4 regions of the Paenibacillus sp. FSL R7-0189 genome follow, and region 2 is predicted to be linked to each of the others. Evidence: predicted binding sites of a transcription regulator. Region 2 holds the regulator's gene; each other region holds the start of a gene.

Region 1 (8,845 bases), 1.5 Mb from region 2:
ATCAAGACGATTGTAGCGATTGGTATTGGTTCTGCTTTATTCGTTATATTGGGGAGATTCGGCTCGATTCCTTCGGGTATTCCAAACACTAACATCGAGACTACATACGCATTACTGGCATTGTTCTCCCTATTGTACGGTCCGTTTGCCGGATTATTTATAGGCCTGATCGGGCATACCCTGAAGGATACGATATCTTATGGATCGCCATGGTTCAGTTGGGTCATATCATCTGGCATTGTAGGGCTGGTTATTGGCTTGTTAGTAGCTAGAATCGCTATTCATGACGGGGAATTCGGACGAAAGGAAATAATACGCTTTAATCTGGCTCAGATTGCAGCGAATGCTGTAGCATGGTTCCTTGTAGCCCCGGTGTTGGATATTCTGATCTATGCAGAACCCGTAAATAAAGTATTTACGCAAGGACTGACCGCAGGTGCATTAAATATAGCTTCGGTGGCAGTGATCGGATCTTTACTAGCCATTGCGTATGCTAAGACAAGAACAAAACAGGGCAGCTTAACTAGAGAAGCTTGAGTGGAATACAAATCCAAGCTAAAAAAGCCGGTGGAAATCACCGGCTTTTTTCTCTTCACATTAACCCAGAGGAAGGTCTCGGATGAAAAAAGTAATGATTGAATTTAAGGATTTCAGATTTCAATATCGGGCGCAGCAGGAACCCACACTGCAGGGGATCAACTTAACGATTATTGAAGGGGAAAAGGTGCTTATCGTGGGGCCTTCAGGTTCTGGGAAAAGTACACTTGCTCATTGTATTAATGGTCTCATTCCTTTTGCTTACAGTGGGGAAATATCAGGTTCATTACGGATTATGGGCCAGGAGCAGAAGGATCTGAGTATTGCAGAGCTGTCCAATCAGGTGGGTACCGTATTGCAGGACCCGGATGGACAATTTGTAGGATTAACGGTTGGTGAGGATATCGCCTTCAGTCTAGAGAACCATGTGGTTCAGCAGACAGAAATGAAGAGTAAAGTGGCGGCTGCCGCAAGAGCGGTGGATATCCATGAATTTCTGGCTTCTTCTCCTCAGGAGTTATCGGGTGGACAAAAGCAAAAAACGACCTTGGCAGGTGTTCTGGTAGGTGATGTGGACATCCTGCTCTTTGATGAACCGCTGGCAAGCTTAGATCCTTATACCGGTATAAAAGCGATTGAGCTTATTGATCGAGTGCATAAAGAGACAGGTAAAACCGTTATTATGATCGAGCATCGTCTTGAAGAGGTGCTGCATCGGGCAGTGGATCGTATTATTGTGATCCATGAAGGACGTATTGTGTCGGATATGCCGGCTGCAGAACTGTTGAGCACAACCCTACTTTCAGAAGTTGGCATTCGGGAACCTCTCTATTTAACGGCTTTAAAGTATGCCGGATGTTCGATTACAGCAAATATGAATCCGCAGCATGTGAACGATATAGAGTTGGAGGCGTGTTCTAATAAACTAAAGATCTGGTATGAGTGCAATCAGTCACGCCAGGATAAGCTGGATAGCCCACCCATCCTTGAGCTTAGCGATATTTCTTTTGGATACGAAAAAAATCAGCAGGTGCTAGATAAGCTCAATCTCTGTGTTCATAAAGGAGAGATGGTCTGTATAGCGGGGCGAAATGGAGCTGGAAAATCTACAGTTTCCAAGCTTATTTGTGGCTTCTATAAACCTACTTCCGGATCGATACGGATGCATGGGCGCGATATTGCTCAGGACACGATTAAGGAGCGGGCAGAGCGGATCGGTTTTGTCATGCAAAATCCCAATCATATGATTTCTAAGACACTTTTATATGACGAGGTCGCTCTAGGACTTAGACTCCGAGGTTGCTCTGAGGAGCTAGTTCGTGAACGTGTCTATCAACTCTTGAAGGTGTGCGGACTTTATGTTTTTCGCAGCTGGCCTATCTCGGCGCTTAGTTATGGCCAGAAGAAACGGGTCACGATTGCCGCCATTCTGGTACTGGAGCCGGAAGTGATCATTTTGGATGAGCCGACTGCTGCTCAGGATTACAGGCATTATAACGAAATGATGGAATTTCTCTTGATGCTGCGGGGGCAGGGGATGACGGTCATTATGATCACGCATGATATGCACTTGATGCTGGAATATGCCGATAGAGCTATAGTGTTAGCTGATGGCGTGAAGCTTGCGGATGATAGCCCTGAGAGAATATTAACGAATACTGATGTGGTAAAAAAAGCGAACTTGAAAGAAACCTCGCTTTTTGCCCTAGCTGTAAAAGCTGAACTGAAACAACCTGAGGAGTTCGTTAGAAGGTTCATTGCGTATGATAGGAGGAGCCGAGGCGGATGAAGGCCAAAATGTTAACATTTACGAAGCAGGATTCACCTATTCACCGTCTTACCGGCGCTACTAAGTTGATTTTATTTGTAGTGTGGTCTGTGACGGGGATGATTACATATGATACAAGATGTCTAATTGTGATGCTGTTATTTAGTTTGCTTGCCTTTAGAATTTCCAAAGTCCAATTTCAGGATTATGCTTTCGTATTATATTTCATCTTGATTTTCTTTTTGCTTAATCATATAGCTATCTTTATCTTTTCTCCTTTGGAGGGCGTACGTGTTTACGGTACACGTCATGATATTATGCACATTGCAGGCCGGTATACGTTAACTTGGGAGCAGCTATTCTATCAATTCAATATTGCCCTCAAATATGCAGTGGTCATTCCAATGGCACTATTGTTTCTTCTAACGACCCATCCCAGTGAATTTGCAGCATCCTTAAACAGAGTTGGAGTGAACTATAAAATTGCATATTCTGTATCGCTGGCTCTGCGGTACATTCCGGATATTCAACGAGATTATGAGAATATATCGTTTTCTGCTCAAGCAAGGGGAATAGATCTTTCCAGAAAAGAAAGGCTGCCTAAGCGGCTAAAAAATATCATTTCGATTCTGATGCCCCTAATTTTGACTAGTATCGAGCGAATTGAAAATATCAGTACCGCTATGGAGCTGCGCGGCTTTGGCACTGAGACAAAACGAACTTGGTATAGCAGTCGCCCGTTCACGAGAGACGATTATTTTGCATTGGCTTTGTTTGCGCTGATTGGAATTTTCTCGACGGTGATCACTTTTTACGACGGTTCGCGGTTTTATAATATTTTCGATTGAAGTATAATAGTACAGTTGTGGAAAGCTGGGGTATAAAAAAACGGTACCTTTAAGCTAAGACTGAAGACGTTTTTCCAGTTTTGTCCATATAGGCAGGTAACATAATGGCAGTGCTAGAAGTGAGCAGACTACGTTGAAAATGGTCTGGGCGTGGGCGATTTGTGAAGCAGGGCCTCCACCAATCCATGCTGCACTTGCTTGTAGCAGCCCGATCATGGGCAAGAATAGTAGTGCACCGCCTACATTAAGCGCAACATGGGACCAAGCGACGAAGACGCCGGATGGCGTGCCGCCGATGGAAGCGATGACCGCTGTGACACAGGTGCCTACGTTGGCGCCTAGCACTATGGCTATACCTAGCTCAGGCGGCATGGCACCCGAGGCGGCAATGCTCATAGCCATAGCTATGACAGCAGCGCTGCTATGGAGCAGGGCTGTTAGGCACGCTCCAGCGGCGAGCCCCCATAGGGCACTTGTAGCGGCATGGTTTAGGAACCAGAGGAATAAGCCACTTTCCTGAAGTATTCCGCCGATAGACTGCATGACAGCGATCCCCCATAGGACGAGGGCGAAGCCTGATACAGCCAGACTGATAAATTGCAGTGGCGGGGATATTTTGTGGCAGAGCTCTGCCACTCGCGATGTAGGCGGCAGTTCGCCTGCAATAACTGCCGCTGCCCACAGACTGAGCGAGGCTGCCAGCAAGGGCGTGGCCATGGTATTGATCTGAAGTCCGATCAATTCTGTAGTTAATGTGGTGCCGATGTTGCTGCCCAAGATAATGCCAAGTGTGCGGGCATAGGTGAGCAGGCCGGCATTGACCATGCCGATAGTCAACACCGTTACAGCAGTACTGCTCTGGAGTAAGGCGGACAACAGGCTGCTGGCAATCATTCCTTTAATAGGTGTTGAGGTAGCTCTATTTAGGCTTGTAGTTAATAGAGGGCCTGCTAGCTTGGACAACGCCGTTTCCATCAGCTTCATGCCGGCTAGAAAGATAACAAGACCATATATGATAGGGAACAGCAAATCACTGAACATAGGGCATACTCCTTTGGACGAGGGTTGTACACCAATATATGAATGTATTGCATGGGACATGTATAAAAACATTTTTAGAAAAACAGGGAGTTGAAGTCATTGCCATCGGTTATTTTAGAACGCAATCGCAAAAAAAGACTGGAACAGGGCCATCCATGGGTCTATGCAGGTGAAGTCGCATCGGTAGAAGGAAATCCGGAAGCGGGGGGATTAGTAGATGTCCTTAATCATCAGGGGCGATTTTTGGCCGTGGGATATTACAATCCAGCGTCACAGATTCGGGTAAGAATTGTATCACAGGGACCCCTTGCGATCATGGATACAGCCTTTTTTGCAGAACGTTTTGCGAATTGTCTGCAACACAGAAATCGGTTCCTTCCGGGTGCGGATGCTTATCGCTTGGTTTATGGTGAAGCGGACTTTTTGCCGGGGCTTATTGTAGATCGATTCGGAGATATTTTGGTTGTGCAGCTGCTTACGCTCGGAATGGACAAGCGGCGTGCAGAAATCGTCGAAGCATTGGTGCAGGTTATGGCACCGCGCGGAATCTATGAGCGCAGTGATGTTAGTGTGCGCGAGCTTGAAGGTATGGAGCAGACAACGGGTTTGCTGTATGGGGAGTGTCCACGGCATGTAACTGTGAGTGAGAATGGCCTGAAGCTGGTCGTTGATATTGAAGAAGGCCAGAAGACTGGCTACTTCTTTGACCAACGTGAGAATAGAGCTTCTATTGCTCCGCTCATGAAAGGCTGGGGGGGACGAAGCGGCATTACGCTGCAGGAAATCGAAACTGAGGAGGGTTCGCTACAGACCTTGCCAGTTAATAAGAGCGGTAAACATGTAACGTTCCCTTATTGGGACGGTGCGACAGTGCTGGAATGCTTCTCACATACGGGCAGCTTCACGCTGCATGCCTGCAAGTATGGCGCGAAAAAAGTAACCTGCCTCGATGTTTCAGCGCATGCCATTGAGAGTGCCAAAGTGAATGTGGAGCTGAACGGCTTTAGCGATCGTGTTGAATTCGTAGTGGATGATGCTTTTGCATATTTACGGAATCAGGTTAAAGGACTAGAGGAACGTTCTGAACGGGCGACAGTTGCAAGTGGAACAGAGACGGCAGCAGCTGCTACAAATCCTAAATCCGGAGGCAAAACAGCCAAAACCGACACATCCAAGCCGATGACGGCAGGTGGAGGAAGAACTTGGGATGTAGTCATCCTGGACCCTCCGGCGTTTGCCAAAACCAAAAGTGCAGTAGCTGGCGCTTGCCGTGGTTACAAGGATATCAATCTGCACGGGATGAAGCTGGTGAACGAAGGCGGCTATTTGGTTACCGCAAGCTGTTCTTACCATATGCAGCCAGATCTGTTCCTCGAAACGATTGCCGATGCAGCTAAAGATGCTGGCAAGGTGTTGAGACTTGTGGAATGGCGGGCCGCAGGCAAAGACCACCCACAAATACTTGGCGTTAATGAAGGACACTATCTGAAGTTTGCGATTTTTGAAGTGCGGAGTAAAAAATAAGCCTGAAGGTCAAAAAGGTTTACAGTGCCAAGTAACAAATAGGATAAAAGGGCTGGACGTAGGGTGGCCGTGAGTCGACTGTAAGGCAAGTAGTTGCCAACGGACTCAGATGACTCTATTTAGCGTAAACAGCCTATTATTGAATTCTTACGGACCCCAAAGGCGCTATTGCTCTTAAAACACCCGTAATGCAACACATTTTCGAAGAATAGCATCAATGGGGTCCGAAAAGTTGCCAAAACATCACTGAATCCACGAATAACGGCTCCTGGGTCCGTAAGTAATTAATGAAACAAGCCTAGCCGAAAATGTGCAATTTGAACGCCGAATGCCGAATGCCGAATGACGAACGCTGAACGCTGAACGCTGAGCACTGAACGCCGAACAGTCTAACATTGACCATATGCTCTGACATTGGCAGCTCCTATCTAACGTTGCACATCTGGCATTAAAAACAAACTAAACACTCTAAAAAGCAAGCCGCCAAAATCCGGAGGTTTGCTTTTTTTTATTTGTACTCGTAGCTGTTATCCTTTGTAAAACATTAGAAAATACTAGCAAACACATGTTCCGATTAGTGTGGTTATGATATACTGAAGGGACGAGGAATCACTGAACTTTTTTAATTGGAGTGTAATCAATAGGTGGATATTTCACCTTGTAATTTATATATTTTCTCCGCTACGGAAGGAGTCTATCATTTATGTCGGTAACCTTTTTACTAGGCCGCTCGGGCAGTGGCAAGACAACAAAAATATGGGAATCTATCTCTTCTTCCTTAGAGAAGGAACCGCTTGGTGCGCCGATTATTATTCTTGTGCCAGAGCAAGGTTCTTTTGGAGCAGAACGGGGGCTTTTGACCGTAGGGAATGTGAAGGGAAGCCTTCGGGCGCAGACACTGAGTTTTTCGCGGCTTGCCTATCGTGTGAAGCAGGAAACTGGTGGCAGTGCAAGTCTGCCAATCAGTGATGAAGGTAAGAAAATGTTAATTTACAAAATCATCAGTCGTCGCAAAGAGGAACTGAAATTGTTCGGTGCCTCAGCAGACAGACCGGGTTTTGTGGAACGTCTGAACCAACTGCACACGGAGATGAAGCGTTGCTGTTTGGGTTCCACTGATTTAGAAGAGCAGTTGTCCGCTATGCGAGGAGCTATTGCAAGAAGTCCTATTCTTGAGGGTAAGCTGGATGATTTGCAGCTGGTATTCAGCGATTTAGAGAAGGAAATGTCACGTCTCTATATCGATGAAGAGGATCGTTTAGCAGAACTGGCTGAGCATATTCCTGATTCCTCCTATATTCGCGGGGCGGAGATTTGGGTAGATGGATTCCATGGATTTACTCCGCAGGAATTCGTAGTGCTTCGAGAATTGATGCAGCAAGCTTCGCAGCTGACCGTTTCGCTTACAATTGATCGTCCTTACCCATATGGAGATCAGTTGAATGAGCTTGAATTGTTTCACCCCACTGCGGTTACTTACATTAAACTGCGTGGAATAGCTGAAGAGCTGGGCATTGATGTGTGGGACGAGCTGCTGGAGCCAACGGTTCTTCCACGTTTTGAAGAAAGTCCAGTACTTGCTCACCTTGAACGGGGATATGATCGCCGGAAGGCCTGGATAGGTGCGGATGAACTGGCAAGAGAGGCTATATCCATAGGCGCCGCAGTTTCGCACAGAGCAGAGGTTGAGGGAGCACTGCGCGAAATGACTAGACTGGCGCGTGATGAAGGTGCAAAATATGGCGAAATGGCTGTATTGATGCGCAATATTGGCGATTACGAGCAGCTGATCCAACCGTTGTTCCAAGATTACGGAGTGCCATTTTTTCTGGACCAGAAGGTAAATGAGCTGCATCATCCGCTAGTGGAATTTATACGTTCCGCGCTGGATGTAGTGCGTCGTCGCTGGCGTTACGAGGATGTATTCCGTTGCGTAAAGACGGAGCTTTTGCTTCCGCTAGACGGTAGTATTACACGTGAGGATATGGATGCTTTAGAAAACTATGTGCTGGCTTGTGGGATTCAAGGGTATCGCTGGACGGATGGCCGCTCATGGAAAGGTATTCCTAGCTTGTCGCTGGAAGGCGGCAGACAGATGGATGATGAACTGCTTGCTACTATGGAACGATGCCGTGCTAGTATAACAGGTCCATTATTTGCTTTTGAGAAACGAATCCAGAAAAGCCGAAGCGGCCTTGAACTATGTACGGCAATGTACAAGCTGCTTGAAGAGACGGATGTTGCACAAAAGCTGGAGAAACTCAGTGTTAAGTCTATGGAGAAGGGCCAACCCGAGAAGGCTAGGGAACATAGCCAGTTGTGGGGTGCGGTACTTGATCTGCTAGATCAGATAGTAGAAATGATGGGCAATGAAAGACTTGAGTTTGAAGTGTTCACCGGAGTTCTAGAGACAGGACTTGCTGAGCTTAAAATGGGACTAGTTCCGCCCGCACTGGATCAAGTATTGGTCGGCAATATGGATCGGACTCGCCCAACAGGGGTTAAATACGCTTTTTTGCTTGGATTTAATGAAGGTGTTGTGCCTGCGCAGTTTAAGGAAGATGGAATTCTCTCGGAAGGTGAACGCTCCGTACTAGAGAATGCTGGAATGGAGCTTGCTCCCGGCGCTTCTCGTAAACTGCTGGACGAGCGGTTTCTGATCTATAATGCGCTAACGACAGGAAGTCAAAAGCTCTGGATTAGCTACGCTACAGCGGATGATGAGGGCAAAGCTCTCCTTCCCTCTGAGGTTATCCGGCATTTGCATAGAATGTTCCCAAGGGTTCAAGAGCATAGTTTGTCAGCACTTCCCCCTGCGGGACTACCGGCAGAAGTCGGAAATCCTATTCATCTCGGTTTCATTGGTCAACCAGAACAGAGTCTTCGCGCATTGATTATGCAGCTGCGGCAGTGGCGCCAGGGGACAGAAATTCCGGAGCTATGGTGGGATGTGTATAACTGGTTTACTAAGAACGAAAATCGTAAATTTCAACTGGAACGTTTGCTAAGCTCACTGTTCTATCGTAATGAGGGAACGAAGCTAAAGCGTGGCACAAGCCTCAGATTGTATGGTGGCTCAACACTGCGGGGCAGTGTGTCCCGGATGGAGAAATTTGTTGCGTGCTCA
Region 2 (8,845 bases):
GCAGTCACGGACAATTCGAGACAATCTATGTTCATAAAGAGGATGAGGATTGGCTGATTAACGGAATAAAAGGCTTGTCCCTTGCCCAGATTCGAAAGGATATGAGTCGAGACATCACCCTTCCTGTTCCTGAAACCTTTGATCCTAACACCTACATACCTTTTCAAGGGAAACCAACGGCTCTTTTACAAGAGGGGGATGTGCTCGACATAGGTGGGCGCGAAATAGAAATTTACCACACACCAGGTCATTCGCCAGGTCATATCAGCCTATTTGATCATGCCAACGGATATCTGTTTACAGGTGATTTATTGTATGACGTTACGCCAATCTATGCTTTTTACCCTTCGACTAGTCCGGCTGATTTAGTGGCATCCTTAGAGAAGATTACAGAAATTCCAGGGGTTACCCAAGTATACGGCTCTCATAATACGCTGGGTTTAGATCCATCTATTTTGCAAGGGGTCAAAAAGGCAGTTCGTGAGTTGCGTGAGCAAAAGGAAGTGGCACATGGTACGGGTATTCACCAGTTTGATGGGTTCAGTGTGCAATTTTAGTTCTTTCAATGTCGAAAACAAATGAGAGGTGTGGCGATAACAACTTAATTATTCAGATACGATTGATCTGAACAGTGCATGTAATTGTTGTACTTGGGAGTAAGCTTCCTTGTACTGGTTGTCGGATTGTCGAATAGGCAATAAACCTGGCAAGAAGGAAATACAATACACAGGCGTTTCTTTGCTGTTCATATATATTTTAAGCGTGAGTTCTTCTATCACATTAGCTTCTTCATCAGGTTCCTTAAGGACGTTAATATCTGCACTAGTTGCAGTTGTTTTGCTGTTTTGTTGTCTTTTGGAGACTTTTGAAAGGGTAAGTGCGTTAACCACAATCTCGGATCCCATTACATTATCGAAAGAGTATAGCTTTGCTACTGCTTTTTTGTTGCTCTTCGGATTTCTGGTGCCTATTGCTAATTTTTTATTAGGTTCGTTAAGTGCGATCAAGTGAGATTGATTGGGGGGAATGAATGTTTTGGTGAAAATGATGTTAAAGGATGCAGCCGCATTAACTAGCATAGAAATATCAGATGAAGTGGATAGCGTTTTCAATTTTATAATGGCGGCACTTAGAATTAAAACAACTCCTAAAATAGCAAATAAGTACACTAAGATAATCAGCATATAATCACCTCCCAGTTATCTCATTAGACTCAAATTGTTGCTTATTGAAAGATATGCCTGAATGATCCCCACTAGTATCTTTTAAAAGGGAAATTCGTGGAATTATAGGATCGGCTTCGGAATTAGCCCAAAAAAAGCACCCGGAGAAACCTGCCGATTCTGCAAATGGCGCAAAATTGGGGGTTGCTGCAAGGGTGCTTTTTAAGGTAAGTATGTAACCTATAGAAAATTGAAGGCAGTGATATGATCGGTATAAACAATCAGCTGTTTGTATTCGATCGGAGTCCCATAACTAGCATAAGGTCTTACAGTAACGTCATTGAGGACAACAAAGTTATAGCTGAAATTTTTATCAGGGTGTTCTGCTCCCAAATAAGATATGTATTCGTCTACTATTACATCATCCATCAAAGATTTTAAATCAAATACATCCTCTTTGTTGGAGACGGCTGGAGAGACGATTCCCTGAATGCTGCCAAAAGAGGTGAGCAAATTCACTTTTTTTCCACTAGCTTGTTCATCATTTAAAAGTAAACCGGACAGCTTACCCAGTGCATCGACTTTAAAATCGACGAGGGTTCTAATTTTTGAGTTATTCAAAACTAAACACATCCTTTTCAATTTGCAATCCTGTTAACAATATTCGACATATAATCACCAAACTCCTAGTATGCTAATGAAAAAATACTTACTTATGTAATGACCCCCATTCTGTATATGGTGATTTGGGGGTTGTGACGTCCTCAGCGAATTCAATTCCTTATCGTTACTCGTGTTCCTATAGGGACGATAGCTGCGAGTGTTAACACATCCTCGTTGTACATCCGGATACAGCCGTGGGATACCTCTTTCCCAATGGAGGAAGGATCATTCGTTCCATGAATCCCGTAGTGTGGTTTAGACAGTCCCATCCAAAAGGCACCAAAGGGACCGCCTGGATTGGGTTGTTTGTTAATAATCGTGAATTCTCCCACTGGGGATTGGGTTAACATCTTACCAATGCCGACAGGGAAACCTCTAATCACAATATCATTGTCCAGAAGATATAACATTCGTTGGGTCAGATCTACAATAATTCGGTAATTTGGCATTATGCACAACACTCCTTTCTAATTAGGATATGAGCAGAACGCCTAAACGGTTATTCATAGAAAATGCCCATTTTAGCGAACGAGAACAAATGTTCGTTAGTGGTTGAGAAAGCAAAATACACAGAAAAAAGGCTGTTCCGCATTTGCGGAACAGCCTTTTATGGTAGGAGTGCATACTTAGTGGATATCTCGAAACAATCCGATGACTCTTCCGAGAATAGTTACGCGATTAAGGCGAAGAGGCTCATAAGCTGGATTCTCCGGCTGAAGCCGTATATGATCACGTTCCTTGTAAAAGGTCTTAACGGTTGCTTCATCTTCTTCAGTCATGGCTACAACGATATCTCCGTTGTCCGCTGTTTGTTGTTGGCGAACAATTACATAATCACCATTCATAATGCCAGCATCCACCATACTATCACCCATAACTGAGAGCATAAATACTTTGTTGTCACCTACATAGTGAGTAGGAAGTGGGAAGTAGTCCTCGATATTCTCTGTAGCAGTGATAGGTACCCCGGCGGTAACTTTACCTACGACAGGAATCCGTGAGATGGTCTGGGCGAATTGGTGAACATTCTCTGAATCCTCTTGGCCTAGTAATTCTATTGCACGTGGCTTCGTTGGATCTCGACGAATAAGTCCCTTCTTCTCAAGCCGGTCCAAATGACCGTGAACTGTGGAGCTGGAAGCAAGGCCAACAGCTTCTCCAATTTCCCGGACGGAAGGTGGATAACCCTTGCTGCGGACTTCGCTTCGTATAAATTCCAGGATCGCCAGCTGGCGACTTGAAATCTTTGACATTGGAATCAACCCCATATAGTAATGTTTGGGAAAATTATAACATAGAACTACCGTTCGCACAAACATAAGTTCTAACTATTATAAATATTAATCTGCTAGAGTTAAAAAATGGTAGACAAATGATAATAAAATGTACCACATGAGTCTCTCGAAAAAAAGAGAACAATTGTTCTGAAATAGTATTGAACAAAACACATGTTCGTGTTATTATGAATTCGAAAGTAAGAACAAGTGTTTGGAGGATGATAATTATGCTAAAATACAGTACATACCGCAGCATCTACGATAAGGCCCCAGTGGTTGAATCTTTAGGACATAATGACGTTGCCCGTAATTCCGCTAAGGTGAAAGAGATAACGGAACGTTTGCTAGGAGGGATGATTTCGTTGTTCCGTCAGGACTTCTTTATTAAGTTAATATTGATTATCGTGCTAGTATTTTCTGGCCTAACAGTAGTGGGAAATGTATTTGCAGGGTCGACGACTATAATGAAGGAAGAGAAGCGGATTGTGGTTGAACGTGGAGATACACTATGGAGTATTGCCCTTAAGAATAAACCGGCTGATATGAAGACAGTTGTTTATATAGAAGGAATTAAACGTTCAAGTGGGATTAAGAGTAGTCAAATTAACGCTGGAGACATACTTACTTTACCTATTTATTAATTTTCTGAGAACATAATAGAATGACCAGTAGAGCTTGCAGGGAGTAGACCTTGACAAGCTCTTTTTCTCATGGCAGAGTTAGAATTAATTTATAGGGGGAGGGAAAGTATTGAATATTGATGAGTTGGTCGCGCGAATTAACGAATTGGCACGCAAACAGAAGAGCGTAGGCCTTAATCAAGAGGAAGTGGCGGAACGCGCCAAGCTTCGTGAAATTTACCTGGGGAATATCCGCAATAACTTCCGAGCACAATTAAATACTATTGAAGTAGTAGATAACGATGAGCATGAACAAGGTAACAAGGGGCTTAAACATTAGCTCGCTGTTCCTTTTCATAGATATTTCAGGATGACTAGGGGGAACGCACATGGCCCGTTCTTGGGAAAGAATGGTTCAACGCAACACACAGCAAATCAACAAGCAAAGAAAGAAACAAGGCAAGGATACGATTTATGCCTCTAAATCTCCTACCCAGAATGCCGAAGTCTTTAAAGGTCGCAACATTGCATTTCCGGTAGTGTTAGTGATACTTGGCACTATGTTTTGGGTAGTTGGTTCTATTGATCAGGCCAAAGGAAATGGCATGCTGGCTAATTGGTTGGGAGTAGTACTGTACTATTTGCTGGCAGCGCTATTGTTCTTCCGTCGTCCGTACTTGAAGGTGGAAAAAGCAAGACTGTCTACTATTAAATTCAATCGCGAACGCGGGCTTCCAGCTGCAGATATTGAGAAAATCACCCTTTCGCGTGGAGCTGTAGTCATTAAGCACAAAGGGAAACGTACGAAATGGATTTTCACAAGACTTATGAATCGCTATGATACTAATGCGATGAGTACACGATTAGAAGCATTTGCTAAAGCTCACAACATTGAAGTAGTTCACGAATAGAACTAGACCAGTTAAAGGGAGAGGGAGACCTGTAATGCCAATTTCTGCTGTACTATTTGACCTTGATGATACATTGCTGTGGGATGATCGGAGCGTCGAAGAAGCATTTCGTTCTGCTTGTGAAGCCGCCGGGGATACGATTGATCCACAAGAACTAGAAGTTGCAGTTCGTAAGGAAGCAAGTAGCTTGTATGAATCTTATGAGACGTTCCCATTTACAAAGATGATCGGAATTAATCCATATGAAGCACTCTGGGCGAACTTTACGGCAGGTGAACAGCCAGAATTCCGTCAATTGGAGCAGCTTGCACCGGTATATCGTAAAGAGTCTTGGCGTCGCGGACTTGCAGCCTTAGGGGTGGAAGACGAAGCACTAGCTGAGACCTTGGCAACTAAATTCGCAGCAGAGCGCAGAAAACGTCCATACATCTATGAAGAAACAATGCATGTACTGGAGCAGTTACGGGGTCAAGTGAAGCTTTTGCTACTTACGAACGGCTGTCCTGCACTGCAACAAGAAAAACTAGATGGTGTGCCAGAGTTAATTCCTTTCTTTGATCATATTGTGATTTCCGGAAGCTTTGGTAAAGGCAAACCGGATAAGGAAATTTTCCTGCATGCTTTAGAGCTTCTTGATGTAACTCCTGAGCAAGCGGTTATGGTCGGCGATAAGCTTACAACGGATATCCGTGGGGGGCTGGCAGCAGGGTTGACCACGGTCTGGATTAATAGAAAAGGTAGAGCACCTAGTCTTGATATTCATCCGGATCATGAAATCAATCACCTTGAGGAACTTCTTCCACTAGTTCAATCCTTGTAAGATATGCAGAGCTATTAGCTCCAACATAAAGACTTTATAAAAGCAGCGAGTTTCTGAGATCCTAAGAAACTCGCTGCTTTTCTGTACATACATACTAACATAAGGATTTCATTAGATTTTTAAGTAAATGATTTAAGTCACAAGTCTAATGCGGAATTGATGCAAAATACTGAAAAACCAATAATAATGTGTATAATAGATGGAGATGTATAACATGAATTGGTAGATTTTTATTATTCGATAATGATTGGGAGGGCTCCAAATGATGAGATCGAAGAAATTAGTCGCTGTATTATTAGGTGCAACACTTCTAGTACTAGGTGGATGTTCTTCAAATGGAACCAAGCATTCAGAAATACATAACATGAATATGAACATGTCTATGGAACCTATCAAAGTCGAACTACAATGGAGTCCTGAAGAAGTTGTTGTAAATCAAAAGGTAACCTTTGAAGCTGTGGTGACCCAAGATAACGAGGCAGTAGATGATGCAAAAGAGGTTCTGTTCGAAATTGTGAATAAAAATGATGAGGGACAGAAAATAGAGCTTAAGGGAAAGCTAATAGGTAAAGGAGTCTATCAAGCAGAAGGGACCCTTGAAAAGGAAGGACAATATAATGTCACTTCACATGTGACAGCTCGGACACAGCACTCTATGCCTAGCAAAGAGCTGTCTGTGAAACCATGATTCAAAGGTTCACAACGGTTGCTGAGCAATAACAGATAAAGCAGAGTGGAAAGGAAGGCTTTTCGAAATTCCTTTATTCTGCTAAACTTACTCTAATGTTTTACTGGGGGGACTATTAGTTGGCTAAATATACACTTGAGGAAAGCTTACAACAAAGGATTTTGATCCTTGATGGCGCAATGGGCACAATGATCCAACAGGTGCCTCTTACTGGAGAAGATTTTGGTGGCGATGAGCTGGATGGCTGTAATGAAATGCTGGTATTAACACGTCCAGAAGTCATTCAGACGATTCATGAGCAGTATCTCGAAGCAGGGGCTGATCTCATTGAGACTAACACATTTGGTGCAACCTCTGTTGTACTAGCTGAATATGATATTCCTCAGCGCGCACGTGAGATCAATCTAGCGGCAGCAGAGTTGGCTCGCAGAGCAGTAGACAAATATGACACACCTGACCGTCCGCGATACGTCGTGGGGGCTATGGGTCCAACAACAAAAACGCTCTCAGTAACTGGAGGCGTTACTTTCCAAGAGCTAGTTGATAGCTATGAGGAACAAGCAGTGGCATTGATCGATGGTAAAGTAGATGTTTTGCTGCTGGAGACCTCTCAAGATACACTTAACGTTAAAGCTGGAAGTATTGGTATTCGTAATGCTTTTGAAAAGACTGGCATCACATTACCGGTTATGATTTCAGGAACAATTGAACCAATGGGTACTACACTGGCGGGGCAGAATATTGAAGCATTTTATATCTCATTAGAACATCTGAAGCCTATCTCTATGGGCCTCAACTGTGCGACTGGTCCAGAGTTCATGCGGGATCATATTCGTTCGCTTTCAGAGATCTCCTCGGCAGCCGTGAGCTGTTATCCAAACGCAGGATTGCCGGATGAGAATGGACATTATCATGAATCTCCAGATTCTTTAGCTCGCAAGATTGCAGCCTTTGCTGAAAAAGGCTGGCTGAATATTGCGGGGGGCTGCTGTGGAACGACACCAGAGCATATCCGTGCGATGAAGGAAGCACTTTCCGAATATCCTCCACGCCCGCTGGCAGGTAATCATCCACCTGCACTTTCAGGTATTGAGCCTATCTATATTGAGAACGACAACCGTCCTTACATGGTTGGTGAACGTACGAATGTACTTGGCTCTCGTAAATTCAAACGTCTTATCGTCGAAGGTAAATATGAGGAAGCCTCAGAAATTGCCCGAGCTCAGGTAAAGAGTGGGGCACAGGTTATTGACGTGTGTGTACAAGACCCTGACCGCGATGAGATTGAAGATATTAAGCTTTTCTTAGAACTGGTTGTAAAAAAGGTTAAAGTACCTCTGATGATCGATACTACCGATCCTAAGGTTATTGATTTAGCTTTGCAGTACTGCCAAGGTAAGGCGATAATTAACTCTATTAACCTTGAAGATGGTGAAGAGAAATTCGAGCTGGTGACGCCGATCATTCATAAATATGGCGCAGCTATTGTTGTGGGTACCATCGATGAGACGGGACAAGCAATTAAGGCGACAGATAAACTGGAAGTGGCTAAACGCTCCTATGACTTGCTAGTGAACAAGTATGGTTTAGCAGGAGAAGATCTTATTTTTGACACGCTGGTGTTCCCTGTAGGAACCGGAGATGAACAATATATCGGTTCAGCAAAAGAAACGATTGACGGCATTCGTTTGATCAAGGAAGCACTTCCAGGTGTTCATACGATCTTGGGCATCAGCAACGTCTCCTTTGGATTGCCGGAAGCGGGACGTGAAGTGTTGAACTCAGTATTCCTTTATGAATGTACAAAAGCTGGATTAGATTATGCGATCGTAAATACAGAGAAAGTGGAGCGGTATGCTTCCATTCCTGCCGAAGAACGTCATCTTGCTGAGGAACTGATTTATAATACGAATGATGAGACGCTTTCTGCTTTTGTAGCTGCTTTCCGTGGTAAAAAAGTAGAGAAAAAAGAGAAGATTTCCAACCTGTCACTTGAAGAACGTTTAGCCTCCTATGTGGTTGAAGGTACGAAGGAAGGACTCATTCCTGATCTAAATGAAGCATTGACTAAATCTGGTCCGCTGGAGATCATCAATGGACCGCTGATGGCAGGGATGTCGGAAGTCGGCCGGTTATTTAATAATAATGAATTGATTGTTGCTGAAGTGCTGCAAAGCGCTGAAGTGATGAAGGCTTCTGTGAATCACCTAGAGCAGTTTATGCAGAAGGATGAGACAGCGGTTAAAGGAAAAATTATGCTGGCGACCGTAAAAGGGGACGTGCATGATATTGGTAAGAATCTAGTGGAGATCATCCTCTCCAACAATGGTTATCAGATCATTAATTTGGGTATAAAAGTACCACCAGAGACCATTATCGAAGCCTTCCGTCGAGAAAAAGCTGATGCGATAGGATTGTCCGGGCTGCTTGTAAAATCTGCTCAGCAGATGGTGCTCACCGCTCAGGATTTACGTACAGCTGGGATCGATGTTCCGATTATGGTTGGCGGCGCAGCTTTGACCCGTAAATTTACGAAGACCCGTATTCGTCCAGAATATGACGGCCTAGTATTGTATGCTAAGGACGCTATGGACGGGCTGGATATTGCCAATCGGCTTATGAACCCTGAAGAACGGGAGAAGATTGCCGAGGAAATTCGTGTGGAGGCAGAAGCAGCGGTTGCGGTTGCGCCTAAGCAAGAAC
Region 3 (8,845 bases), 1.4 Mb from region 2:
AGTTTCGAGCTGTTTTTCAGCGTATTTATTCAGTTCTGCTTCAATTTTATCAACGGCCTCTTCTTGCATGATTGGGAGTAGGTGTGAGTATTATTCGTTGAACATCGCTGGAGTCATACCCAGTCGTTCAGCAGCTACCTTTAGCTTTATATAGTTCCGACCAGAGTAGCAACATACTAAGTCAATTTCCTTGTATGAGTCCTCGTATTCTTTTTTTTAGCCCCGATTTGCGTATAGCGTTCCTTAAGACCATCAATAATATTCTGAAAAACCTTGCAAAGTACCACTGGTTATCATTGTAGCCAATCTAGAATATTTCTAGTGTCATTTGTAGAGTACGGCAGTTTACTTCTCTGCCACTGCCGCTCTTGTTAAGGCGCATGCAGGTAGCTGTTCTTTGTTAGTAGGGGGATTTAATAAATTTTAGTAGAAGTTCTGACATTCATTTTAAATAAATGTTATAATTATTAAATCAGTGTGTAGAGATATTGGTCTTTTTTGTTGGGCCAAAAATATATGTCTCATGATACGTCTGCCATCTGAAATATTATTCACGGAGATGACAAACATGCATGGAGACAAAAGACTGCCCAGAAACGGAAAAGAAGGTATACTATTTTTACTCATTATTTCAATCATTTCAGTAAACACTATTGCCCCTATTATTGTGGGGTTGGAACGTGGCTTCAGTAAGGAAGTGTATATAGATACACTAAAGGTTATTCCGTTTATGTGGATGATCGTAGTTTTATCTGTAAGATTAGTTGCAGGACCGATTGTCGGGAAAGTGATGCCGAAATTCATGGGACAAACAGATGGATTTAATGCAAGGATTCTGTTGAATACTTTATTGAATGTCACGGTGTTATCTATTTTACTATCAATTATTGGCACATGGGTTGGGACGAAACAAATAAGCCTGGATCCACTTAAAAACTTCCTTCACATCTGGCCAAGAAACTTTGGTATAGCATTTTGGATTGAACTGTTGGTTGCGCAGCCGATAGCAAGATTTGCGATGAAAACATTACACGCAAGACAGGATCGAAAAACGGAAAGTGTAAATGCGTAACTAGCTAGAATTTTGTAGACGAATAAGAAAAAAAGGAGCGTCCATGGTGGGCGTTCCTTTTTTATGTCGTAGTAGTCGGATTATAATGCTCAACAGGAGATGCTCGCGAATGACTGAACGCACAATGTAGAAGCATGCTCTAAATACTGCGTACTTTTGATTTGCCTTTGGGGCGAATTGCTTCCTAAAGAATTAATCCAGCAATAACTCTAGCCCCCGGTCACCGCGGTTGAGTTTACAAGTACCCACTAAGGAGAAGTAACCGATGAAAACGAAAATACTCTTTTACTATCTGTGATAATTGCATTTACATGCACCGCAGTCACACTGGAGCCAACCACAAGAATAATGAATAGGGTGTGTCTCAGTGCCTAAAGGAGCATGACATCTCCAGCATTTAGTGTGACGTATTCCATATTTCATAATTTGTTTTTCTTTGATATGCGTTTGGAAGTATTCTTTTTGTGATTTTTTTCGTTTTTCTTCCTCTTCTTTCCTAAGTTGTTCATTTTGTTGAATTATGAATTTTCTTTCAGCTTCATTCTTTTTAATAGCGAGCGCTTCTTGAACGTACCCTTGAATTAAGGAAATATCATTTTTCAAGCAACATACTATCTCTGTTACATTCTGTCGTTCATCGGAAATCATTCCATATAGGTTAACGCCATTGTTAAAGTCATCTTGCGATAAATTAAGCATATCAAGATTTCCTGACACTAATGAACGACTTATCATAACGTTTCCAATGGATAAAAATCCTGAACTCAATTTCATGCTCAATATGCTATCTTTATGCAGATAATTATTACCTTTAATTTCAATGATGGCGAATTGTCTGTTTACTGTTGGAGTATAAGTTAATTTATTATCGATTTTTATAGTATTTGATTCCGAAAGTTTCTGATATTCTCTATCTTCTATTATTGTAAGAAGACCCTGTAATACTCCTTTGAAAAATCCCATATTATGTACTCTCCTTTTATTTAAATCAGGTTTATTTTACCATGTGAAATAGTTTAATAGTGAGGAAATTTGAATTGTATTTGACTGAGGATTAGTAACATAAGGACTCTGGAGTATGAAAGATTTGTTATGGACAGAAAAAAAGAAAGAGTTATCCAGTATCCGATAAAATAGCTGTTGGGGCACTTTTTCTTGCTGCAAACTTACTTATACTAAACACCAAACTTCGTTTGATTAGGGAGCATTTTTGGTATGAGGCTCCTATCGGACCCAGCTGACCCTTAAAGAGGTTTTTCTCCACATTTGCAATTCTAACGGACTCCATAGTCGCTATTGGCATAAAAAGTACCGCATTTGAGTCTCTTTCTAGGCATTAGCGACCATGGGGTCCGAAACCATGCTCCAAAGGCTGAAAATCAGCAAATAGCGGCATCTGGGTCCGATAGCTCGAGGTGGAGGATGTTAGTTCGTTAGTTCGTTAGCTCGTTAGTGCCATGCTCCTCGCAGATGTAGTTGCAGAAATTACAATGAGAAGTAGCCTATAAAGGAACAGTCAGTAGTTTCACCTCTACAACCAGCATATCTAGTATGCGGGCTCATAAACCATACAGTAAAGCACAAAACGGCACTGCTCCAAACCATGAAATGGTTTGGAAGCAGCGCCGTTTTTGTTAGCAGTCAGCTAAATTCCTCCAATGGAGAGCAAGGCGATCGAAACGATGTACCCAATTGCTTCCGACCGCAGTCCCAATCTCAATCTCGATCGCAGTCCCGATCGCAGTCCCGATCGCAATCGCGATCCCAACCGCAGTTGCAGCCCCGATCGCAATCGCGATCCCAACCGCAGCCCTAGTCGCAATCCCGATCGCAGTCCCGATCACAGTCCTAATCTCAGTCGCAATCCCGATCCCAACCGCAGTCCCAACCACAGGCCCTGGGTATCCACCAACATCCCTAAAGTTTCATGCTGTCCCACAGCTGCTGGAATGCCCCGGATTCGACATCGAAGAATACCGGTGCTAGACCGTAGCGTACAAGGCCTTGACCGAACAGCGTCAACTCTACTCGGGCATTGTCTTCCAGCTGCAAATAGATGATCTTGCGGTCCTCGCTGTCGTAGATGCCTTGTTCGATCAGCGGCTCTGCTGCCAGTGGTTTAGCCGCTTGAAGTGTTGTAAGAAAACCTTCAAGCGCCTCGCCATTGGCGATTGGCGCCTGCTGCTGGAGGCCGTTGTTCCAGCTGTTGAAGCTTTCCCACTGAGCTGAAGTAACTCGGCCTTCAAGATTCAGCTTGCCGAATAGGTCGGCGCCGCTGTTTATGGTGATGCCGTTCGTGTGCTCATACAGTTCAGCGAATACCTCGCCGTTGATTTCCGAATAGGACATAATCAGGAAGCTGGAATCATAGCCCTTCACGGAATAGAGATCCGTTTCGCCGATGTTCGAGGCTAACTCAATATATTCGTCGTTACCGCTCCATTCGTTGATGCCGCCTGTAGTGCGTCCTAACTTGTCACCGCGCAGAGCGGCAGCATCGGCAGCGTCGATGCGAGTCGCTGACTGTGTGTAAATATTATTTTTATACACGACCAAGGCGATCATATCTGCCTTCACGCCAGATTCCTTATCTGGCAGTTTCAGCTTGGGAATGACAATGCTGCCCGATGTAGCTGTGCCCGAATTGCCAGCATTGCTTACACCCGGAGTTACCTGGGCAACCTGCCCCGGGGAGCTCTGACTGTTCAACTGCTGCCATATACTAGGCCCAGCCAGACCGATTCCTGCGGCGAGCACGACACTTGCCGCGATATAAACCGTCTTGCGCGGACGTTTCCGCTCCTGCCGCTGCTCCATTTTGTCGAACAATTCTTTTTTCATTTCTTCACCTGGTTTCATCGAATCCACCGCTTTCTTATATGTTGTTCGAAACTGATCTTCCTTCACTGTGGTTCCGCTCCTTCCAGCTCCAGTTTTAACAGTTGCCGTCCCCGCTGAAGTCTCATCTTCACGGCAGACTGGCTAATCTGCAGAATCTTGCTGATCTCCTGGATGGGATAGTCCTCGTAATAATAAAGATGGATTACGGTTTTATACTTCATGGGCATCGCCATAACTAACTGCAGCAGAGCCCAATCCTCGGGGCTGTCTGCCGCAATTGGCTCAGCGCTCTCCAGCTTAACCTCGCGCTTGCGCCAGCCTCTGCCCAGTAGTGTTTTACAATGATTGGTGATTACCCGGATCAGCCATGCCTTCTGATGTTCGGCATCTTTGAACTTTGGCGCTTTTTCTATTAGCTTGATGAAGGTATCCTGAGTGGCTTCTTCGGCATCTTGCCGGCTGCCTAGATGGACCAAAGCGATCCGGAACAGCATATCTGCGTAGATTTCGTAACTCTTCATCACATGATTTCCCGGCCGGGTCATGGATCGCTGCATGATACTGTGCCCCCCTTTACCTATAACACCATTTAGGACGGCATTAGGTCACATTTTGTTCCTGAGAAAATTTCTTTGTGTTTGAGAGTAGAGGATGCCTATTCATAAATTATCGCCAGAGGGTTATGGACTCAGAAGTCGTTATTTGCATATAAATAGACTTTTGAGCAAGTTCGCGGACCCCAGTGACGCTATTCCTTAAAAAGTGGGCCTTGTAAGGTGTTGCTCATGCCAATAAAGGCGATGGGGTCCGTTACACTTCGAAATGGAGGGTTATGCTACGCATAAGATCAACTGTGTCCGATAGCTGCTAAGCAGCACGCCAATATTGTCTACGCAAACGATGGTTACTTATTTAGAACAGAGGAGATCAAAAAAAACGCATTTGCCCAAGCACCAAGTGCTGACTGCTGGACAAACGCGTCTTTTTAATAGAGTGACTCCTTCACTGGAGATCCTCTTCGATATGTTTATATGTATAGCTAGGATCATTACCTTTAACAGGAGCCCTGCTGTATTGATAGATCCTTCCATTTTCTTTTCGATAAAAGTATCTTGCGTAGGGTTCGTCTGCAAAAATCACCGTGGTACTTACGAGGGGAGCTTTGGCAATCTGGGTGTATACTTTATAAAAATCTTCCTTCTTATAATTTCTTGTCTCTATTAGATAATGAATGACTTCTCTGTTCATATGATTTCGGAAGGAGTGGAGGGCTAAGGATGTTATTCCACAGATTAACAGGATTAGAACGATGAAGATTAATTTTGTATTTTTCTTCATTAATTCCCTCCATATAGATAATTTGTATATAGTATAAGATAATATACAGAGACTATTATGTCATTCATAGATATCTTGTAAATGTACAAATAAGAAAGGAGGTAAGAATATGACGCAGGAAGAAGAGAAAATACTGGAGCTGGAGCAGCGAATTAAGGTGCTGGAAAACCAGGCAAGTCCGAGGCTGCCGGGGATGAAAATCTTATGGTTTTTAATTTGGGGTTGTGTAATACAAAAAGGCAGCAAATACCGATAGTAATCCAGGCGTAGGCGAACGAAGAATTGCCGGGACATACTATATTTGCTGCCTTTTAACTTATGAAGAATAATGATTCTCTTTTAGTCTTCTTTGGGTTCTTGCAATAAAATGGAGAAGGTCCCCGTTTCGTGATCCACCTCAATCGTCTCAATGCCCACAAAATCCGGGATTTCGGGGTGTACTGCATCTACATTATAATCCGGATGAGTCAGTAATAATTCAATTACTTTAATGGCTTCCATGTCGTTCCCCCTCACGAGAAATTCCACCATAAATGAATATGCAGAGAACTACTGCAACTAAGCTTATTATCTCCGTGATCCGTTGCGAATATGTGTCTGTCGTTCTTCGTTTCTTCCCATCACGGCCAATAATTGCCCTTGGAACACACGTCTTTGGATCTGATCAATCCGCTGTAAGGCCAGCTCGGCAGGTACTTGGAATTCTGCTGCAAGATAGGAGATGGCATCTTCCCGTTGCTCAGGCAATGTCATGCGGGAGATCATGGAGTAAGGCATCGCCGCATACAAGATAAAACGCTCGGATTCGTCCTCCTGTGCCCGCGTGAAATGCTCTGGCATCAAGGTCTGATTATCGCTGCCATGGCGAAGTAGATGACACAGTTCATGAAGAAACTCTAGCCGTTGAAGATTGGCTGGAAGGCGGTTGTCGATAAACAGGCTGTACATCCCTGCAGACGCTTCAATGCTCTTGCTTCTCACATCCAAATAATGAACCCAGATATTAAGCCGCTCTGCAATATACGATATTGAAATTTGCGAAGGCTGATGAAGATTTAATCGCTTGTATAAATCCTCCGTCCATTTCTCAAGCACAGTCATTTGATAATATGATTTCATGTTCTCCAACTTATTCACCTCGTTTAAAATCACTAATAAATCACTAATGGGATCGTATGTTCGCATAAATGTGCAAAAGAAAAGCCCGAAGGGCTATGTAGAGTAAAAAAAAGTCTAAGGATACATAGGAACGTTCGTTCTCATGTATCCTTAGCATAAAGCAATTACACACTAATATCAAGTGTTTTTCCCAAATTCGGAGCAACGCTTTTGCCCAGCATTTCCACCATAGTTTGGCTCTGGGTTTCAGCCTGATTCTTGGCAATATTCATGACCTGTATCCCAACATTTTGAGCTAAGGATGCTTGGCTCATTGCCATTGATAATGCAGCTATATCCATATTGCACCTCCTTTGTGTATATCCTGTTTATCGACTGTCCGCCTTCAATTCATTAGGTGATTGGCATTTGTTTGCCAATTCGCCCAAACGGCTTATCTCCTTTTTACATATCTTGTGCTGTAGTCATTAATCATTAGGAGGAATTGAAAATGGGTATGGAACATGGTTGTGGTTGTAACGTAGGTCCGGTAGTAAGTCCAGCATCAGTAGGTCCGGTGTGTAGTCCTTGGACTTCTACAGGAGCAATCCTGGTACTTTTCATCTTGCTGGTTATCATCACTAAAGCTTGCTTATTCTAAGTTAGCTGATGTGAAGTATAGCCCCGTCTGGCGAATGCCAGGTGGGGCTATTCTGTTGCCTGGGGATGGTCAGACAGATCGTTATTTAAACATAAATTCTACCCGGGTTCCGTCTGCATAATCCTCCAGCTGATTGCCAACCCAGCTTCCTGCCCCGCGGTTATCGCTTGGCGTTATGTATTCAATGTCGGCACCAACGCCGCCTTCCTCACACATAGCCATTGGCCATTCATCCCGGTCATATCCCTTTTTAGTAGGGATCCCTTTTAAGGACTCTTTGCGGTTCTCTTCAGCCTGCTCTCGGTTAATCGTACATGTGGCGGATTCACCTTTCGCAATGGCATCCTGAATATGCTTGGCGGTCTCAGGATAGCGGTCTGATGGGAAGGTTAGCTGAACAACACTCGAATTGGATGGAGACGAGGGGTCTGTAGGCTCTCCGTTTTGTTCAAACCAGTAACTAGCCAAAGCAAGTAATGCAACAATGATGAGACTGGAGATCCATTTTTTCACTTTCAATTCTGCTCCTCCTTTTTTGGCACTTAAAATAGTATATCTTATATCATAATTCAGTGCGATTTAATATAATTAGGGAAAATAAAGGAGGACGGAACTGGATATGGAGTACATAATTACCATTGAGGATCAGACGCTTATTACGGCTGCCGAAGATATAATTACCAGACGTTATGAATGGGGGCGTCATCATGTGGGTGCAGCGCTTCGTACTAAAACAGGAGAGATTTTTACAGCGGTACATGTGGAAGCCAGCATGGGGAGGATTACAGTCTGTGCAGAAGCGATGGTGATTGGCAAAGCGATATCCGAAGGTTATAAGGAATTTGATACGATTGTTGCGGTAAGGCATTCTGATCCAGACAGCGAGGAAAAAGAGATTAAAGTAGTCTCTCCCTGCGGCATGTGCCGAGAGTTAATTGCGGATTACGGAATAGACTGCAAGATAATTGTATCGGAGGATGACCGATTAGCTAAATATGAAATCACTGAGCTATTGCCTTTAAGGTACACGAGATAAGAAAAAAAGTAATGAGGAGCCGCTGAGCTCCTTTTTTTGTTGAGCCGTGAAATTATTCAGCAGTTCCTTATATCGTCCCAACTTATTTTACAACTTCATGTCCATTCGCTGAGTTCATGTCACTATTGTCCCCATACTATAACTTAAAAAGATTTAAAAGGATGGTGAGAATAGATGGAGCAGCGGATTATTCGTCAGATGGTTGATTCAGCATCAAGGTTCGTGGGCGATGTGCAGTGGCAGATGGCTTTTCGCAGATTACAAATGGCTCCGGCGGATTCGGGACTGTCGTCCTCGGCTCAGCTATTGCTGAATACCCTCTATTACTTGCAGGGAAAGGGTGTGATAAGCGGCCAACATGATTATTTGGAAAGTGCAGACGAGCTTATGGAGAAGCTTAAAAATACCAGTGGGCAATATGCTGCGCTTCATGGCTACGAGCTGGGCGCAATCAATAATCAGTCCCAGGCTCTAATTGACAATCAGCGGAATTGGGTCGTCAACAGTGCGATACGCTGGTCTAGGTCCGGCGGGATCGTAACGATGTGTTATCACGCTGCATTACCGGGGACAGCGCCAACTTGGGGGAATGTAAATACGAGCCTAAGCAATGCTGATTTTGATAAATATATAACCCCAGGTACCACCCAGTATAATGCGCTGTTAGCTGATCTGGATAAGATAGCCTTGTCGCTGAAAAAGCTTAATGACGCAGGGATTCCTGTACTTTGGCGGCCGTATCATGAAATGAATGGTGGATGGTTTTGGTGGGGGCAAAAGAGCAATTACGTTGCATTGT
Region 4 (4,301 bases), 1.4 Mb from region 2:
CAATTATCATAAGCTGCATAATTTATTGTGGGTTTGGAGTCCAAATGCAAAAAATCAGTGGTGTGATGAGCCGGCAGAATACTATCCGGGCAGTGATAAGGTAGATGTGCTGGCGCTCGACATTTATGACGCGGATTTCAAGATTAGCCATTATGATAATTTATGGGATCTGGGTCGTGGCAAGCTGATTGCGATTGGTGAGAATGGAGAGCTTCCGTCTGCTGAACTGTTGTCCAAAACGCAGCCCAAATGGTCTTATCAGCTGACCTGGGGGAAACTCCTCTATGAGAAGAATACCGATGCTGTGATAAAAGCTTTTATGAACGACAAAATGGTATTCACACGAGAGGAGTATGCTGCTGAGGCCGCCGCTTTCGCTGCTATCGGGGATAGTGTGCTGGAGAGTGGACTCTGTGGGCAATACTACAATAACATGACGCTTAGCGGCACACCTGCACTTTTGCGTACGGATGCCAATATTAACTTTTCATGGAGACAAGGTTCGCCTGATCCTGCCATTCGTGTAGATGCGTTTTCTGTGCGGTGGAGTGGGAAGCTGACGGCTGCTTTTAGCGAGATTTATACCATTTATTCCTACTCTGATGATGGGATACGGGTATGGATTGATGGCGGGCTAGTCATTGATAGTTGGGTAAATCAGAGCGGCCAGGAACGAAAAGGAAGCATAAGTCTGATAGCAGGTAAGCCGTATGAAATAAAGGTGGAGTATTATGAGAATGCGGGCGACGCCCGGGTTGTTTTGCAGTGGGAGAGTCCTAGCCAGATCAAGGGGGTTATCCCAGCGGGGGCATTTTATCTTCCTTAAAAAAGAGTACTTCAAGTGTACAAGCGCAAGCAAAAAGCCCCGGTTTTCCGGGGCCTTTTTACGTATGAGCGTCTTAAATTTGTTCGCGGTAGCTAATGTTGTTGGCGATCTTCTCGTCACGAACGGCTTTGCGCAGAACATCTTTGACGGTTTGGGCATCATGGATTTTTCGAAAAAGAAGCTGAGGCGCTGAGGCATCATCAGAAAATACAGTTAATGACCCGATGCCAAGCATCCGGTCCATTATTGACTGTTTCACGGATAAATCGCGTACGCGCAGCAATTCGATTTCTTCAACATTTTTACCGATAAGTCCGGTCTTTAACATAATGCGCTGACTTGTAATGGTATATGAAGTTGTGTTAAGAGCTATAATTCCTTTAAGTCGATCTGAGATGCCGGCAGGTTTGCCTTTCCAGAGCACAACTTCTTGATTGACATGATTATCTTCTGCTGGTCGATGGGCGGTCACTGGAGCGGTACCGTTAAGGCTGGTTCCACATTCTCCACAAAATTTAGCGCCCTGCTTGTATTCCGCTCCGCAGGTGGTGCAATAAGGCATAAATACCCTCCTTTTCTGATCACAATTAAAATAATTATAACATAACAGTCATTTTACATATATTTCATTTGCGCTTTACACAAACCGACATTATCCTGTTAAGTGGAGGGATAAATAATGAAAAAAGCTTTACTAATAGGAATGCTGATGATGACTGTCATCCTTAGCGCCTGCAGCAATAATTCAACTTCATCGGCACCTGCCACGGAAGAAGAAGTGCAGGAGACTGTGCAAAACTTCTACAATGAAATGTCTAAACTTGAAGAGTCGGGAAAATCTTCTTTAGCGGAGTTCAACGAAGCCATTGCTGGTTATTCAGCAGGAGAACTCACGGACAAGCAGTTGGAGAAGAAAATTAAGCAATTTCAGAGTACCGCAATTGATTTATCGAATCAAGCCGAGAAAGTAAAAATTTCCTCCAGCTTGCCTGAAGACATTCGTAAGTTGCTTGAAGAGTCTAAAATTTCCTTTGAAAGTGCTTATTCTTTAAAAAAAGAGGCTTCTCAGGGCGCAGATTCCGCAAATGTTACGGCTGAGCAATTTAATGAATTGAATCAAAAAGCTGATATAGCGATGTTGTTCGGTATCTCCAAGCTTAATGAGGCAAGAGAAGCAACTGGACTTATAGATTCCGAAGGTGAAGCTACCTCAGTATCTGGAGATGTTGTTCAAGAATAAATCAAATCAGGCGCTGCACAGTTTATCTGTCAGCGTCTTTTTGCTGCGCTTACATGGATATACATTGATATACATCTTTTGGATAAAAAGCGCTCCTTCAAAAAGGTATCTTTTTCCTGATTATTGATTAATATGCGAAGATGCGGATATAATACAAACATACGTTCGTGTTCAGAAGAATAGATATATTATAAGGGAGGGGTTACCATGGGCAAAAAGCTGGAAAAAAACGGGCTGTGGGAAAGCAGCCGCATGATGCTGCCGGAGCATAAGACAAGAATTATAAGAGATGAACGGGAGACGCTGCGCCGCATCAAGCCTATTCTGGATGAGCAAAAGCTGGAGGAGATCGAATGTACACTGGCTTTGTCGTTGCGGAGTCATGTACGAGTGACAGTTGTTCTGTTTGAACCTTTTGAAAATACGATGTTAAGTGGCTTTGTGACTTCCATTCACACCCACTCGCGTGAGTTTAAGCTGCAGTGGGCGGAGGAATGGAAGTGGATCGATGTGGATGATATTGTCGAGGTCTATATCGTTTAATGCTGAGAACCGTTGCCTTCGCTTTTCTCATAAGCGATTAAGGTAACGGTAGGGTTACCGGTCAGATGTGCAATGGAAGCTTCAGCATTCCGAATAATTTCCAGTGCTTCTTCCTGTTCACTAAGGGCTGCAACTTTATAGCTATCGCTATGAATATCCATATGTCTCCCACCTTTCATTAAATATTTTGTCCTTTTTTGTGGAAATCATCCTAAGGGGGACAGGGGTACAGGCAAATAGGGCAGGGGCATCATTGAATATACCAAAGGGGTGATTCTATGCTGACTTTGGAGCAATTGAGGGAAAAATCCGCGGCGCGTCTGGTCGGGCTTCACCCTGTCTTGGCGGCAGGTGCAAATGCTTTGATTCAGCAAAGCCATGCGAGAGGAGTCCCTATCGTTATTACTCAGGGTCTACGGACCATTGCTGAACAAAATGCTTTGTATGCGCAGGGTAGAAGTAAGCCGGGACCGATAGTTACCAATGCTAAAGGCGGTACCAGCTATCATAATTATGGTCTTGCGTTTGATTTTGCGCTTTTGCTGCCGAATGGCACTAGCCTTTCTTGGGATATCAATCGTGATGGTGATAAAGATAAGACTGCGGATTGGCAAGAGGTTGTACAGGAGGCTAAGCGGCTTGGATTAGAATGGGGCGGGGACTGGACCTCTTTTAAAGATTATTCACATCTGCAAATGACTTTCGGTTTAACTATAGATCAACTTCGGGCAGGTAAACGTCCAACGACGGACCAAGCCAAAGAGGCTTTAAAAAAGATTACCGGAGGGGATGATCAGGTGAACAAAGACGTTACAGTGACCATTAACCTAAACGGCCGTAAGCTTACCGATGGCGTTCTCGATACCGGAATAACCTATGTGCCCATACGTGCGCTGGCTGAGGCACTTGGAGCAAAGGTTACTTATGATGCTGTGACCAAGACAGTTAATGTAGTAAAAGAGTAAAATCATCATGCATAGACAGTGCCGTCCAAGGGGAAATTATCAGTGATAACTAACCTTAAAGGGAGGCATAACACTGTGAACAAGCTGATAACAAGCCTTGCATGCGGTACTGTACTGTCAATGAGTCTAATGGGAGCTAGCTATGCATCAAATGCCGTTGGATCAGCAGCATTGGGCGGTATCCCAGCCGCGAATACCGGAATGGATGGCACTGCGGAACACACTCGGATGATGAATACGGAAGGCAATCTAATGAATGGCACCACGGGAACAATGAATCAGCATGAGAGCATTATGAAAGATAAGATCCGCATCGATGATAATTACAGACCTAACAACTACAACACCAATAACTACAATGACACCCGCAATAACTACAGAACCAACAGCACTGTTAACCCGGCAACCAACACTACACAGACCGGTAAATACCGTGCAACTAGTACAACAACGAATGCTGCGACTAACAAAGGATCTAACTGGGGCTGGCTCGGTCTGCTTGGACTTTTGGGTCTTGCCGGAATGAGAAGCAGAAGTGACGAGCGTAGATAATCCACGTCTATAATAACCCGTGTCGGTTTAGGCTGAACGGGTTATTTTTATTGTAAATAATTTTTTTTCGAAAAAGGATTGCGCGTTATCGATATTCATGATATTATATTTCTTGTCGCGTTATATGTGAACAACGTATGAAGCTTCAACACATAATATGCCGGGGTGGCGGAAC

The links. Region 2 encodes LexA, which represses DNA repair genes until DNA is damaged. Its sites were predicted from a motif close to CGAACATATGTTCG; they were not measured.
Region 1: addB (helicase-exonuclease AddAB subunit AddB) is a predicted target of LexA. The motif match lies at 6,277-6,290, and genes of this name have one in related genera.
Region 3: MKY63_RS18005 (ImmA/IrrE family metallo-endopeptidase) is a predicted target of LexA. The motif match lies at 6,420-6,433, and genes of this name have one in related genera.
Region 4: MKY63_RS18045 (YolD-like family protein) is a predicted target of LexA. The motif match lies at 2,221-2,234, and genes of this name have one in related genera.

What each region holds. Positions count from the first base shown of each region.
Region 1 covers NZ_CP150223.1:4,019,595-4,028,439, forward strand. Annotated here, with positions in the region: gene MKY63_RS17435 (ECF-type riboflavin transporter substrate-binding protein) at 1-537, shown strand, start outside; gene MKY63_RS17440 (ABC transporter ATP-binding protein) at 620-2,326, shown strand; gene MKY63_RS17445 (energy-coupling factor transporter transmembrane component T) at 2,323-3,153, shown strand; gene MKY63_RS17450 (Na/Pi symporter) at 3,208-4,194, opposite strand; gene MKY63_RS17455 (class I SAM-dependent rRNA methyltransferase) at 4,294-5,718, shown strand; gene addB (helicase-exonuclease AddAB subunit AddB) at 6,422-8,845, shown strand, end outside.
Region 2 covers NZ_CP150223.1:5,533,329-5,542,173, forward strand. Annotated here, with positions in the region: gene MKY63_RS24195 (MBL fold metallo-hydrolase) at 1-557, shown strand, start outside; gene MKY63_RS24200 (hypothetical protein) at 606-1,184, opposite strand; gene MKY63_RS24205 (hypothetical protein) at 1,404-1,784, opposite strand; gene MKY63_RS24210 (L,D-transpeptidase) at 1,937-2,275, opposite strand; gene lexA (transcriptional repressor LexA) at 2,453-3,079, opposite strand; gene MKY63_RS24220 (LysM peptidoglycan-binding domain-containing protein) at 3,331-3,744, shown strand; gene MKY63_RS24225 (DUF896 domain-containing protein) at 3,854-4,063, shown strand; gene MKY63_RS24230 (hypothetical protein) at 4,113-4,634, shown strand; gene MKY63_RS24235 (HAD family hydrolase) at 4,669-5,454, shown strand; gene MKY63_RS24240 (FixH family protein) at 5,717-6,142, shown strand; gene metH (methionine synthase) at 6,262-8,845, shown strand, end outside.
Region 3 covers NZ_CP150223.1:4,144,969-4,153,813, forward strand. Annotated here, with positions in the region: gene MKY63_RS17965 (hypothetical protein) at 569-1,072, shown strand; gene MKY63_RS17970 (hypothetical protein) at 1,361-2,035, opposite strand; gene MKY63_RS17975 (hypothetical protein) at 2,707-2,964, opposite strand; gene MKY63_RS17980 (hypothetical protein) at 2,990-3,979, opposite strand; gene MKY63_RS17985 (sigma-70 family RNA polymerase sigma factor) at 3,976-4,470, opposite strand; gene MKY63_RS17990 (hypothetical protein) at 4,916-5,251, opposite strand; gene MKY63_RS17995 (hypothetical protein) at 5,361-5,507, shown strand; gene MKY63_RS18000 (hypothetical protein) at 5,591-5,752, opposite strand; gene MKY63_RS18005 (ImmA/IrrE family metallo-endopeptidase) at 5,819-6,370, opposite strand; gene MKY63_RS18010 (YjfB family protein) at 6,535-6,711, opposite strand; gene MKY63_RS18015 (hypothetical protein) at 6,861-7,010, shown strand; gene MKY63_RS18020 (NucA/NucB deoxyribonuclease domain-containing protein) at 7,092-7,523, opposite strand; gene MKY63_RS18025 (cytidine deaminase) at 7,630-8,046, shown strand; gene MKY63_RS18030 (glycosyl hydrolase) at 8,221-8,845, shown strand, end outside.
Region 4 covers NZ_CP150223.1:4,153,839-4,158,139, forward strand. Annotated here, with positions in the region: gene MKY63_RS18030 (glycosyl hydrolase) at 1-826, shown strand, start outside; gene MKY63_RS18035 (PH domain-containing protein) at 900-1,388, opposite strand; gene MKY63_RS18040 (hypothetical protein) at 1,506-2,066, shown strand; gene MKY63_RS18045 (YolD-like family protein) at 2,274-2,609, shown strand; gene MKY63_RS18050 (hypothetical protein) at 2,606-2,770, opposite strand; gene MKY63_RS18055 (M15 family metallopeptidase) at 2,888-3,574, shown strand; gene MKY63_RS18060 (WGxxGxxG-CTERM domain-containing protein) at 3,650-4,126, shown strand; tRNA gene MKY63_RS18065 (tRNA-Leu) at 4,286-4,301, shown strand, end outside.